One region of the Micromonospora coxensis genome, then DNA from elsewhere that is predicted to be linked to it. Evidence: riboswitches for the same ligand, from Rfam matches in the RefSeq annotation. Region 1 holds a riboswitch; each other region holds the start of a gene.
The links. A riboswitch is a leader RNA that binds a small molecule or an ion and turns the genes downstream of it on or off. The one in region 1 is predicted to bind cyclic di-AMP.
Positions count from the first base shown of each region.

Region 2: another riboswitch for cyclic di-AMP. It lies ahead of GA0070614_RS25050 (C39 family peptidase); the one in region 1 lies ahead of GA0070614_RS08770 (coiled-coil domain-containing protein).
Region 3: another riboswitch for cyclic di-AMP. It lies ahead of GA0070614_RS03990 (LysM peptidoglycan-binding domain-containing protein); the one in region 1 lies ahead of GA0070614_RS08770 (coiled-coil domain-containing protein).

Region 1 covers NZ_LT607753.1:1,984,319-1,988,173, forward strand. The annotation lists gene GA0070614_RS08760 (HelD family protein) at 1-364, shown strand, start outside; gene GA0070614_RS08765 (cation diffusion facilitator family transporter) at 537-1,457, shown strand; cyclic di-AMP (ydaO/yuaA leader) riboswitch at 1,588-1,719, shown strand; gene GA0070614_RS08770 (coiled-coil domain-containing protein) at 1,723-2,778, shown strand; gene GA0070614_RS08775 (hypothetical protein) at 2,878-3,348, opposite strand; gene GA0070614_RS08780 (PfkB family carbohydrate kinase) at 3,501-3,855, shown strand, end outside.
Region 2 covers NZ_LT607753.1:5,486,426-5,490,280, reverse strand. The annotation lists gene GA0070614_RS25055 (hypothetical protein) at 1-978, shown strand, start outside; gene GA0070614_RS25050 (C39 family peptidase) at 1,047-1,880, opposite strand; cyclic di-AMP (ydaO/yuaA leader) riboswitch at 2,098-2,239, opposite strand; gene GA0070614_RS31470 (hypothetical protein) at 2,547-3,314, opposite strand; gene GA0070614_RS25040 (hypothetical protein) at 3,441-3,855, opposite strand, start outside.
Region 3 covers NZ_LT607753.1:902,019-905,873, forward strand. The annotation lists gene GA0070614_RS03980 (D-arabinono-1,4-lactone oxidase) at 1-338, opposite strand, end outside; gene GA0070614_RS03985 (universal stress protein) at 423-1,046, shown strand; gene GA0070614_RS03990 (LysM peptidoglycan-binding domain-containing protein) at 1,136-1,810, opposite strand; cyclic di-AMP (ydaO/yuaA leader) riboswitch at 1,809-1,980, opposite strand; gene GA0070614_RS03995 (hypothetical protein) at 2,122-2,874, opposite strand; gene htpG (molecular chaperone HtpG) at 2,970-3,855, opposite strand, start outside.

The sequences.
Region 1 (3,855 bases):
CGACCTGGAGCTGCCGGTCGCGGTCCGGTCCACCGGCGTGGAGCCGGTGGCGCTGACCGTCCCGGCGGCGGAGCTGGCCGCCGCGACGGTGCGGGCCGCGCAGGCGCTGCTCGGCGAGGTGGAGGGCACCGTCGGCGTGATCACGCCGGTGCCGCGCCGGGACGAGGTGGCCGGCTGGCTGGAGGGGACCGCCAACTCCCGGCTCCAGGTGGTGACCAGCCTCCAGGCCAAGGGCATGGAGTACGACGGGGTGGTGCTGGTCCACCCGGGCGAGATCCGCGCCGAGCCCTCCGGCGTACGCACCCTCTACGTGGCCCTCTCCCGCGCCACCCAACGCCTCACCACCATCGAACCCACCCCCTGACCCCGCCCCCGCACCGCTCCCCTCCCCACCCCCCGGTTGATCATGAAGTTATTGCCCCCGCGCACCGGCGTGTCGTGGCAATAACTTCATGACCATCAAGGGAACGGAGTCACTTGCACACATAGCTATGTGAGCATAGGTTGGGTGTCGGGTTGGTCCGGCGGCGGAGGGTGTGGGCGTGGGCGCAGGTCATGACCACCACGGGTCGGTCGCGAACGCCGCGCACCGCCACCGGGGCCGGCTCTGGACGGCCTTCGCGCTGCTCGCCGCGCTGATGCTGGTCGAGGCGGTGACCGCCGTCGCCACCGGCTCGCTGGCCCTGCTCTCCGACGCCGGGCACATGTTCACCGACGTGCTCGGCATCGGGATGGCCCTGGCGGCGATCACCGCCACCCGGCGGGCCGACCGCGACCCGCAGCGCACCTTCGGCCTCTACCGACTGGAGGTGCTCGCCGCGCTCGCCAACGCGGTGCTGCTCAGCGGCGTCGCGGTCTACGTCCTCATCGAGGCGGTACGCCGCTTCGGCGACCCCCCGGAGGTGAGCACCGGGCCGATGCTGGCGGTGGCCGTGCTGGGGCTGCTCGCCAACGTCGTCGCCTTCGCCCTGCTCCGCGAGGGGGCGCGGGAGAGCATCAACCTGCGCGGGGCGTACCTGGAGGTGCTCGGCGACCTGCTCGGCTCACTCGGCGTCATCGGGGCCGCGCTGCTGATCGCCGGCACCGGCTGGTGGTGGGCCGACCCGGCGGTGGCGGTGGCGATCGCCCTGTTCATCCTGCCCCGCACCTGGCGGCTCGGCCGGGCGGCCGTCCGGATCCTGGTGCAGGCCGCCCCGGAGCACCTCCAGGTGACCGCGGTGCACGACCGGCTGGTCGCCGTCCCCGGCGTGGCCGAGGTGCACGACCTGCACGTCTGGACGCTCACCTCCGGCATGGAGGTGGCCTCGGCGCACCTGACCATGCACCCCGGCGCCGAGGTGGGCGCCGTGCTGGCGGCCGCCCGCAGCGCGCTGCACGAGGACTTCCACATCGAGCACGCCACCCTCCAGATCGAGCCGGGAGCGGCGCCGGGGGCCTGCGGCTCGGTCGAATGGTGATACAAATATCCGGCTATGCGCCTTTTATCAGGCTTCCCTCCCGTACCCTCAGTCACGAACCGGGCATCAGTCACACCAGTACCGGTAGTCTCGGTTCCGGCCTCCGCCAGGCGGCACCCGACGGTGCCGGCGGTGGCCGCCGCCTAAACGCCCGCCAGGGCGTGCCGGGGAACCAGGTACGTGGGGTGCATCCGCGCCAGCGGTAGGGATCTTCCGTCCCGAACCCGTCAGCTAACCCGGTCGGCGGCTGACGGAAGGATTGTGCATGCACGTACGACGTACCACTGTCCGACTGGTGGCGGCGGTCGCCGCCACCCTCGCCCTCGGGGTGTCGTCGGCGCCACCGCCGGTGGCCGCCGCCCCACCCACCACCCGGCTCGCCGCGCCCGGTGACGAGGAGGGCGGCACCCCCGCCCTGCGGGCCCAGCTCGACGCCGCCAGCAAGGGCTGGATCGACGCCAAGGCCGCGCTGGAGCGCTCCACCCGGCGCCAGCAGGAACTCAACAACCAGCTCAAGACCATCGAGTCGGAGCTGGCCACGCGCACCGGCAAGGTCGGCGAGATCGCCGGGGTGGCGTACCGCACCGGGCGGCTCGGCCCCGTCTCGGCGCTGCTCAACAGCACCTCGCCGGAGGGCTTCCTGGACCGGGCCGCCGAGCTGGAGACGGTCGCCAGCAACGAGGACCGCGAACTGCGCAACCTGCTGCGCACCAAGGAGGAGGCCACCCGCACCCGGGCCGCGCTCGACACCGAGATCGTCGAACAACGCAAGCAGATCGCGGTGATGGCCAAGCGCAAGCAGCAGGCCGAACGGGCGCTGGCGGTGGCCGCCGCCGACAAGCCCGCCCCGCGCGCCGACAGCGGCGCCAGCCGGGGCACCTCCACCGCGAACGCCCGGCCGGCGCCGCGCAACTCGGACGGCTCGTGGCCGCCGGAGTCGTGCAGCGTCAACGACCCCACCCCGGCCAACGGCTGCATCACCCCGCGGATGCTCAACGCGCTCCAGCAGAGCAAGGCGGCCGGCTTCACCCGGTACGTCTCCTGCTACCGCCCCAGCGGCTCCGGCGAGCATCCCAAGGGCCGGGCCTGCGACTTCGCCGCGCAGAAGAACGGCTTCGGCGGGGACGCGACCGGCGGCGACCGGACGTACGGCAACAACCTGGCCGCGTACCACGTCCGCAACGCCGACCGGCTCGGTGTGCTCTACGTGATCTGGTACCGGCAGATCTGGCTGCCCAGCAGCGGCTGGAAGTCGTACAGCGGGGCGGGTGGGGACCCGTCCAGCGACCACACCAACCACGTGCACCTGTCGGTGTACTGACCCGTACCGCGTCGCGGGGCCCGTCCGTCTGGACGGGCCCCGCACGTGTGTCCGGTGCCCCGCCCCGGGCGCCGGGGAAGCGGGCGAGCAGCGCGGCGGTCAGCCGGCGACCGGGCCGCCGTCGGCGAGCCGGTCCAGCACCGCGCCGAGCCGGTTGGCCAGCCCCAGGTGCGCGGCACGGGCCTGGCGGAAGGCGTACCCGAACAGCGGCGCCGGGGCGGCCAGGGTGATCTCCACGTCCACCCGCAGCAGGCCGTCCTCCTCCTCCCGGATGCGGGTGCGGTTGCGCACGGTCGTGCCGGGCTGCTGCCGCGCCACCGTGACGATCTCGTCGTCGGTGACCACCAGGACGTCGGCCTGGTACGTGACCGGGAAGCTCAACGGCCCCAGCTCCAGCCGGTCGGTGATCGCGTAGCTGGCCCGCGCGCCGGGACGGGCCGGCAGCTCACGGACCCGGACGATCAACGGGTGCAGCTCACCCTGCCTGGCGAGATCGCTCAACAGCGCCACCGCGTCCGCCCGTGAGCAGCGCGCCTGCACCGTGTAGCTGAACGTCTCCCGCCGGACCACTCCGCCCTCCACTCCTCGTCGGTCGCACGATAGTCCCGTACCGGCGACGGGCTGGCAACGTCGGCGGCGACCGGTCGCGCATGTCGCGGGCGGGGCGGGGAATCCCGCGTCCGGCGACGGCCACGGGAGGCGGACATGGGCGGGTACGGCGGATGAGCGGACACGTGATGGTCTTCGCGCCGACGCCCCGGCTGACGGTGACCGTGGACCAGCCCAGCGACCAGCCGGAGCTGCACCTGCACCCCGGCGGGCAGGGCGTCTGGCAGGCCCGGATGATCATGTCGCTCGGGGTGCCGGTGGTGCTCTGCACCAGCCTGGGCGGCGAGATCGGCGAGGTGCTGGAGCCGCTGCTGCTCACCGAGGGGGTGGACCTGCGGGTGGTCCGCCGCGACTCGACGAGCGGCGGGTACGTGCACGACCGGCGCGACGGCGCCCGGCACGAGATCGTCGACGTGGTCGGCGCGCCGCTGAGCCGGCACGAGCTGGACGAGCTCCACAACCTGTCGC
Region 2 (3,855 bases), 3.3 Mb from region 1:
ACCGCACTCACGGGCGGGTCGGTCATGGCGAAGGCCACCGCCCCGGACAGCGGCGTGGCGGCGGCGGGCGGCGTCCTGCGGGTCTACAACAACAACATCGAGAACCTCGTGATCAACAACCCGGACGGCACCTGCACCCGGGTCTCCGGGCCGGACCACCTGACCTCGATGCTGGTGGACGACGCCGGCCGGCCGGCCACCGCGGGGGTGGCCGCGCCGGACATCCTGATCGTGCAGCAGGTGCGCGGGACCGGGCAGGCCGAGGCGTACGCCGACCAGTTGTCGGCCAAGTTCGGCTACCCGGCCGGCACCTACGGGGCGATCGTGGCGTGGAGCGACCCCGAGCCGTGGGGGTCCAGCCACCACTGCAGCGACCAGAGCCTCGGTGACCTGAAGAAGAAGCAGACCAACGCCATCATCTGGAACACCCGCACGCTCAGCCTCGCCGACGGCGACATCTCCAAGTACTGGAGCGCGGGCTGGTTGAAGCCGGGCACGGCGTACGCCGGCGGCGCCGGCTGCACCCTCTACAAGCCGCCGAACAACGACACCGGCACCACCAACTACTACAAGTGGAAGCGCACCAGCGCCATCGCGGCCCGCTTCACCATCAAGGCGACCGGCACCTCGGTGTTCGCGGCCACCATGCACCTGCCGCAGGAGAACCGGCAGAACGCCTGCGCGGGCGACGGCTACACCGGGATCGCCGGCACCGGCATCCACCTCGGCGCGGACGCCACCAGCCTGATGAACGCCTCGACGATCCGGGTGGTGGGGATCGACGCCAACCGGACCGGCATCGCGGCGGGCACGCTGGGCGGGTACGGCATGACCGGCTACGGCGCGACGGCCACGCACGGCTCCAGCAAGATCGACTACCTCTTCGTCCGGGGCAGCGTGCAGTCGTCCCCCGTCGACCACACGGTGACCGGGACGAAGTCCAACCACCGGGCCCTGTACGCCTTCGTCACGTACTGACGCCGTCGCACGCGCACCGGGCGCCGGTCCCCTTCCGGGGGCCGGCGCCCGTGGCGTACGTGCGGGGATCAGGCGGAGTAACCGCGGGTGGCGATCCAGTTCGCGAGGTCGGTCGTGCTCAGCCAGTACTCCGGCAGGTTCGGGTCCGCCGAGTCGGCGATCCGGACCAGCTCACCGCCGTCGCGGTAGCCGACCACCGCCACGTAGTGGCCGCCCGGGAAGGAGTGCCAGCCGCCGTCGGTGTCGGTGACCGTGCCGGCCACGTTGGCCACCACGCCCCGCTCGGCGGTGACCGCGGCGACGATGTCGGCCCGGAGCCGGTCGATCTGGGCCGCGCTCGGGGTGCCGGCGAACATCCGGGTCCGGTACGGGTCGCCCTTGACGACCTGGTTCAGCACCCGGGTGGTGTCCTGCGCTGAGTTGGTGCCCATCTCGGTGGTGCCCAGCGGCCCGGCCAGCTCGTCCTGGGTCCGCTCGATGCCGGCCGCGCTGAGCGCGTTGCGCACCGCCGCCGGGCCGCAGGTGTAGTAGGTGAACTGGGCCTCGTAGTCGTAGTCGAGGATCTTCGACGACGGGGGCTTCGGGGCCGCCTTGCGGGTCACGTCCGGGTCGGCCTTGGCCTTCGTGGGGCTGGCCGCCGGGGTGGCGCTCGCCGAGGGCGAGGGGCTGGCCGCCGGGGTGGTGGCGACGCGGGCCTGGGCGCGGGTGGCCACGTCGGCCAGGCGCGGAGCGGCCTCGGCGACGGCGGCCGGGGTCTGCTGGCGGGCCGGCGACTCGTCGGCGCCGACGAACAGCGCACCGGTGCCGGTGGCCAGCAGGAGGGCGGCGGCGGAGCCGGCGACGACCTGGTACGGGCGCTCGGTGGCCAGGCGCCGCAACTGCCGCTTCAGGTGGTGATTCAACGTGTCCTCCACGGTACGAGGGCGGGAGCGGCACGCCGGACCGGCGCGTGACGGGACGTCACGCGCGGAACGGGATCTCGGGCCGCTCGGCGGGGGGAGCGCCCGGGCGTGGCCGGGCGTCGGGGCGGATGCCGGATGTCAGGACGCGACGGCGCGACCTATCGGCGGATGCACCCCGGTACCGAGGCAGGGATGGCGTGGTGCTGCACGAGGATGGAACTCCTTCCGATGCCGCCGACCGGGTTAGCTGACGGATTCGGGCGGGAAGATCGCCCTACCACGGGCCGTGGCCCGCGGATTCACCCCAGTGGTGCATGGGTCCCCGGTTCGTGGAATCCACGATTGAGCGGGTCGACACGGCGTCGCCTTGTGCGATCGGGAACCGCGCCGGACCGAGGTGACACTACTGGCCGGTATGCGCCGCGCCAAGCGCTGCGAGCTGCGTAAACGTGATCAAGGCGAGCAATTTCCGGGGCAGTCGCACACTGACGTCACTCAATGGGACGAGCGGTTTTCCGGGAACCGACGGGCGACAACCGGACAGCCGTGGCGACACGTCCCCGATTCGCCGCCACCACTGTCACGCCCTGTCACGCACGTCCGGTTCCCGCCGGCCGTGACCGGGCTCACCGAAATCCCGGTAACGATTTCGGCGCGGTCCGCCGCTCACCCGACCCGGGCCGGTCGCCACCGTGCCGCCGAGGCCGCGCGCGGCGCCGTCGCGGCGGCCCGGGACGCGGCGGGCGCCCGGCCGGGGCGCGACCGCTGCGCCGCCGCGTACGCCTCGACGGCGAGGGCACGGGCGGCGTCGGCCGCCAGTTCGGCGTCGCGCCAGGCCGACCGCTCCCGGGCGGCCGCCCGCCGGTAGGCGTCCCGCCGGCTGTCGCGTACCGCCCGGGCGAGCAGCACCTCCTGCTCGACCGGGTGCCGCCGGGGATCCCAGCCGTCGCGGTGGGCGAAGACGTCCCGCAGCCGCTCCACCGGCAGTTCGCCCCGCCAGTGGGCGGCCACCGCCGCCTGGTGCAGCCAGCGCTCCCGGGCGGCGTACTCGGCCGGGGTACGCGGGGTGCGCGGGGTGGGCAGCGCGTTGGCGACGGCGAACCGGCGGGCGGCGGCCTCCGCCTCGTCGTACGCCGACCAGGCCCGGTCCACCTCCTCCTGGGCGGCCAGCCACACCTCGCGCCGGCGGCGGGCGGTCTGCGCCGCGCCGGACGCGGCGACGGCGACCTCCTCGGCGTACCGGCGCAGGTCGGCCGCGTCGACGGCGGCCTCGGCCGGGGTCGGCCCGCCGGGCGTCGCCTCCTCGGCCGGGCGGTCCCGCTCGGGGCGGGCCACCAGCACGGTGAGCACGGTCAGGGCGAGCACGAGCAGCGCCGACCAGATGGCGGCGGCGGTCGGGACCTCGATCAGGAACTGGTAGAGGACGGTGTTCACGGTGCGGCACCTCCCGGGGAGCGGGACGCGGAAGAGGAGCCCGCACGCGCCACGGACGAGAGGGCCAGGGGCGCGTACGGGGGGTGAGGTCGGAGAGCGTGGTCGCGGGTCGCCCCCGCGCGGCGGTCAGCCGGCGGGCGGGGCGCGCGGGCCGGCCCCGGACGGGGTCGGCCCGCTCGGGACGGGCGGCGCGTCGGGCCGCGGGGCGGGCAGGGCGTCCGGCGCGACGGCCGCCTCGGCGGCGCAGGGCGCGGCCGGCGGGGCGTCGGCGAGGGCCTCCGGCGCACCCGGGACGCTCCCGGCGGGCGCGACGACCGGCGACGCGCACCCGGCGGTCACGACGGCGGGCCGGGCGGGAACCACCCGGTCGGCGGACGGCGGCGGGCCGGCACGGAAGCCGGACGCGGACGACGGCGGGCCGGCGAGGAACGCGGGGGCGGACGGGACCACGGCGGACCGCTGGGGCACCTCGTCCGGTACGACGGAGCCGCCGAGGGAGAGCGCGACGGCCACGGCGAGGCCGGTCAGCAGGCGGGAACTC
Region 3 (3,855 bases), 1.1 Mb from region 1:
CCGGCGATCGACTGGTAGTCCACGTCGCCGAGGTTGTCCATGGCCAGGCCGGCCTCGTAGAGCCCTTCCCCCAGCTCCTTGAGCTTCGTGCCGGCGCCGACCGTGGCGAGGTCACCGTCGTCGTGCAGGACGCCGGCGAGGCGGTCCAGGCTGACCAGGATCCCGTCGGTACGCACCAGCGGGCTCGACGAATGACCGGAGCCGACCGGGCGGATCTTCGTCCCGGACTCCCGGGCGCGCGCCACCAGACGGCGGACCGCGTCCTCGTCGGCGGGCTCGGCGTACTCGGCCGGGGTGAAGGCGAGGCTGCCGGACCAGTTGACGAATTCCCCTGCCACGCGACCTCCTCCCCGCCGGACGGGCGGCTTACCCGTCGCCGGGCCGGGTAGTCGCCCGTGACGGCGGACCGAGCGGGGGTGGCGATGGATCAGGCGTGGTGGGTCGTCCTCGCGGTGCTGGCCTGGTTGGCGATCGGCCTGGTCACCGCGGCGGTGTTCGTCACCCGGGGCGGGCACCGCAACCTGCTGTGGTACCTGGTCGGTGGACTGCTCGGCCCGATCTTCGTGCCCATCGCCCTGGAGCGCGGCCGGGCCGGCACCCGGCGGGTGGACGTGCGCTCCCGCCCGCCCTCGGCCCGGGGCGACGGGCTGCGGGTGCTGGTGGGGCTGGACGGCTCGGCGGACTCCGACCGGGCCCTGCGCACCGCCGTGCGGGCGCTCGGCGGCACGGCCGGCGATCTGGTCCTCGTCGCCGTGACCAGCCCGGACCTGATCGACGTCGAGGCCGCCGAGGAGGACCGACGGGCCCGGCGCATGCTCGACGAGCGGGTCGCGGCGCTGCCGGCCGGGCTGCCCGCGCCGAGCACGGAGATCGTCGCCGGTCATCCGGTGGACGCGCTGCTGGCGGTCGCCGACGCCCGCGACGTCGACCTGCTCGTCGTCGGCCGGGCCGGGCACGGGCTCGGTGAGCGGCTGCTCGGCAGCGTCGCCGAGGAGTTGGCCCATCGTTCCCCTCGTCCGGTCCTGCTCGGCGGCCTGCCCGGGTGAGGCGTGCCCGTCGACGCGGCACGCGCCGGCGGACGGCGACGCCCGGCCGGTGCGGGACCGGCCGGGCGTCGGTGGTGCGGGGTGGTGCGTCAGAGGCTGAGCTTCTGGCCCGGGAAGATCAGACCCGGGTCGGCGCCGACGACGCGCCGGTTGCGCTCGTACAGCGCCTGCCAGCCGCCGGCCAGGTTCTTCGCCTCGGCGATCTGCGACAGGGTGTCGCCGGTGCGCACCACGTAGGTGTCGCCGCCGGCCGCCGGGGCGCTGCGCTGCTGGCCGCGCTGCTCGGTACGCGTCGACCGCTCGGTGGTGGCCTTGGCCGTCCGGCGCGGCTCGGAGCGCCGCTCCGACTTCTGCGACTTCTGCGACTTCTCCGACTTGGTGGCGTAGCTCTTCGTCGAGCCGCCCTTCTTGCCACAGGTCGGCCAGGCGCCGATGCCCTGGCCGTCGAGCACCTTCTCGGCGATCGCGATCTGCTCGCCGCGACTGGCCAGGTCCGCCCGGGAGGCGTACTTCTTGCCGCCGTAGCCGGCCCAGGTGCTCTGGGAGAACTGGAGGCCACCGTAGTAGCCGTTGCCGGTGTTGATGCTCCAGTTGCCACCGGACTCGCACTGGGCGATCGCGTCCCAGTTGACGCTGGCGGCGCTGGCCGGGGAGGCCGGCGCCAGCACGGCGGCGACCCCGGTGACCGCGCCGACGGCGAGCGTGCCGACGGCGACGCGGCGCGAGCTGACCCGTCGGTGACGGGCGACGTATGCAGTTGCCATGTGTGATCCTCCACGCCGACGAGGTGAGCTGTCGGGTTCGGGCCGAGGAGCCCGGCCGCCGTGGCGGCTTCACCCCGAGGTGACGTGCACCGAGGAACGTGTGGGTCCCCCGCTCCATGCCCAGGTGACAAGGTCCGTGGCCGGCGGCATGGATTAGGCGTTACCGACCCCGGTTGCCCGCGATCGCGGACGAGAACGACGTTAGGAACCGTTTCGGGGATTTGCCCACTTCTTGAGAGGTTCTTCACCCGGTCAGGCGAGGGCTCGCGGCCCCCGGTTGCGGACCTCGTGCAGCCGTGCACAATGCCCGGTCAACTCGGATCCCGCTGCCCCAGCCCGAGGGCCGCGGTCCGCCCGTCGCAGGTGAGTTCTCCCGGCTGCATGAGGACAGTGGGCGGTCGCCACACCTCGACCCGGTCACCGACCACTCTGGCCAGCAGGCACGAGCCGCGTCGGCCCTCGCGCAGCGCCAGGCCCACGGCGCCGTCGACGGTCGCCACGTCCCGCCGTACCCGGGGATCGAGGCGCAGCCGGTCGACGGCCGCCCCGACGGACCGCTCGGTGGCCGCCGGGCCGGTCGGCAGCGAGCGGCGCAGCCGCTCGTCGGTGCCCGACGGCAGGCTCGGCGCGGGACGCGGGGTGATCGGCGCGGTGGGCGGGCAGTCCACCTCGGTCACCGGATCGACCCGGTCGTCCGGCCGGTACCCGAGCCGGTGACAGAGCGTCACCTCGGCGCGCGCGGACTCGGACCCGTTCCAGTCCAGGACGAGCGCCTCGCCACGGACCCGGACCACCAGCGACACCCCGTCGCCGTCCTGCCGGGTGGTGCCGTCGAGGCTCATCAGGTCGACACCCTCACGCCCGGTGACCAGCCGGCCGAACTCGTCGGCCTCCCAGGGACGGTCCCGTGCGATCGCAGCGGTCACCTCGGTCAGCCGGGCCCGGGCCTGCTCCTGCGCCTGGCGCCGGGCGTCCGCCTCGTGGTCGCCGGCCACGCAGCCCGTGAGCAGCGCCGCCAGCACCACCGCGCCGACGATCCCGACGTTGCCCCGTACCGTCCGCATGAGCGCATTGTGCCCGCCCGGCGCCAGACGCGGCATCGGCCGGACGCGGACGGCCCGGGGGCGGACGCGAGGTCCGGCCCCGGGCCACGTCCGGTTCAGAGGGTACGGGCCAGCCGGTCGGCCAGCACCCGCGCGAACCGGGCCGGATCGGCGAGGTCGCCGCCCTCGGCGAGCAGCGCCATGCCGTGGAGCAGTTCGGCGGTCTCGGTCAGCGCCGGGTCGGCGGCGTCGCGCTCGTACGCGGCGCGCAGCCCGGTGACCAGCGGGTGGGTCGGGTTGAGTTCCAGGATGCGCTTGACCGCCGGCACCTCCTGCCCCATCGCCCGGTACATCTTCTCCAGCGTCGGGGTGATGTCGTGCGCGTCGCCGACGATGCAGGCCGGCGAGGTGGTCAGCCGGGAGGAGAGGCGGACCTCCTTCACCGTGTCGGCGAGCGCGCCGCCGAGGAAGGTGAGCAGGTCGGCGTACTCCTTGGCCTGGCGTTCCCGTTCGGTGCCGGCCTCCTCGCGCTCCTGCTCGGAGTCGAGGTCGACCTGACCCTTGGCGATCGAGCGCAGCGGCTTGCCGTCGAACTCGCCGACCCGCTCGACCCAGACCTCGTCGACCGGGTCGGTGAGCAGCAGCACCTCGTAGCCCTTGGCCCGGAACGCCTCCATGTGCGGCGAGTTCTCCAGCGTCGCCCGGCTCTCGCCGGTGGCGTAGTAGATCTCGCCCTGGCCCTCCTTCATCCGCGCGACGTAGTCGTGCAGGCTGGTGAGCTCGGCGGCGTCGTGGGTGGACTCGACGGAGACGACGTCGAGGATCGCCGCGGTGTTGTCCGGGTCCTCCAGCAGACCCTCCTTGACCACCCGGCCGAACTCGGACCAGAAGCTGCGGTAGCCCTCGGCGTGCGCGGTGCGCATCTCCTTGACCGTGGCGAGCACCTTGCGCACCAGCCGGCGACGGACCACCTGGATCTGCCGGTCCTGCTGCAGGATCTCC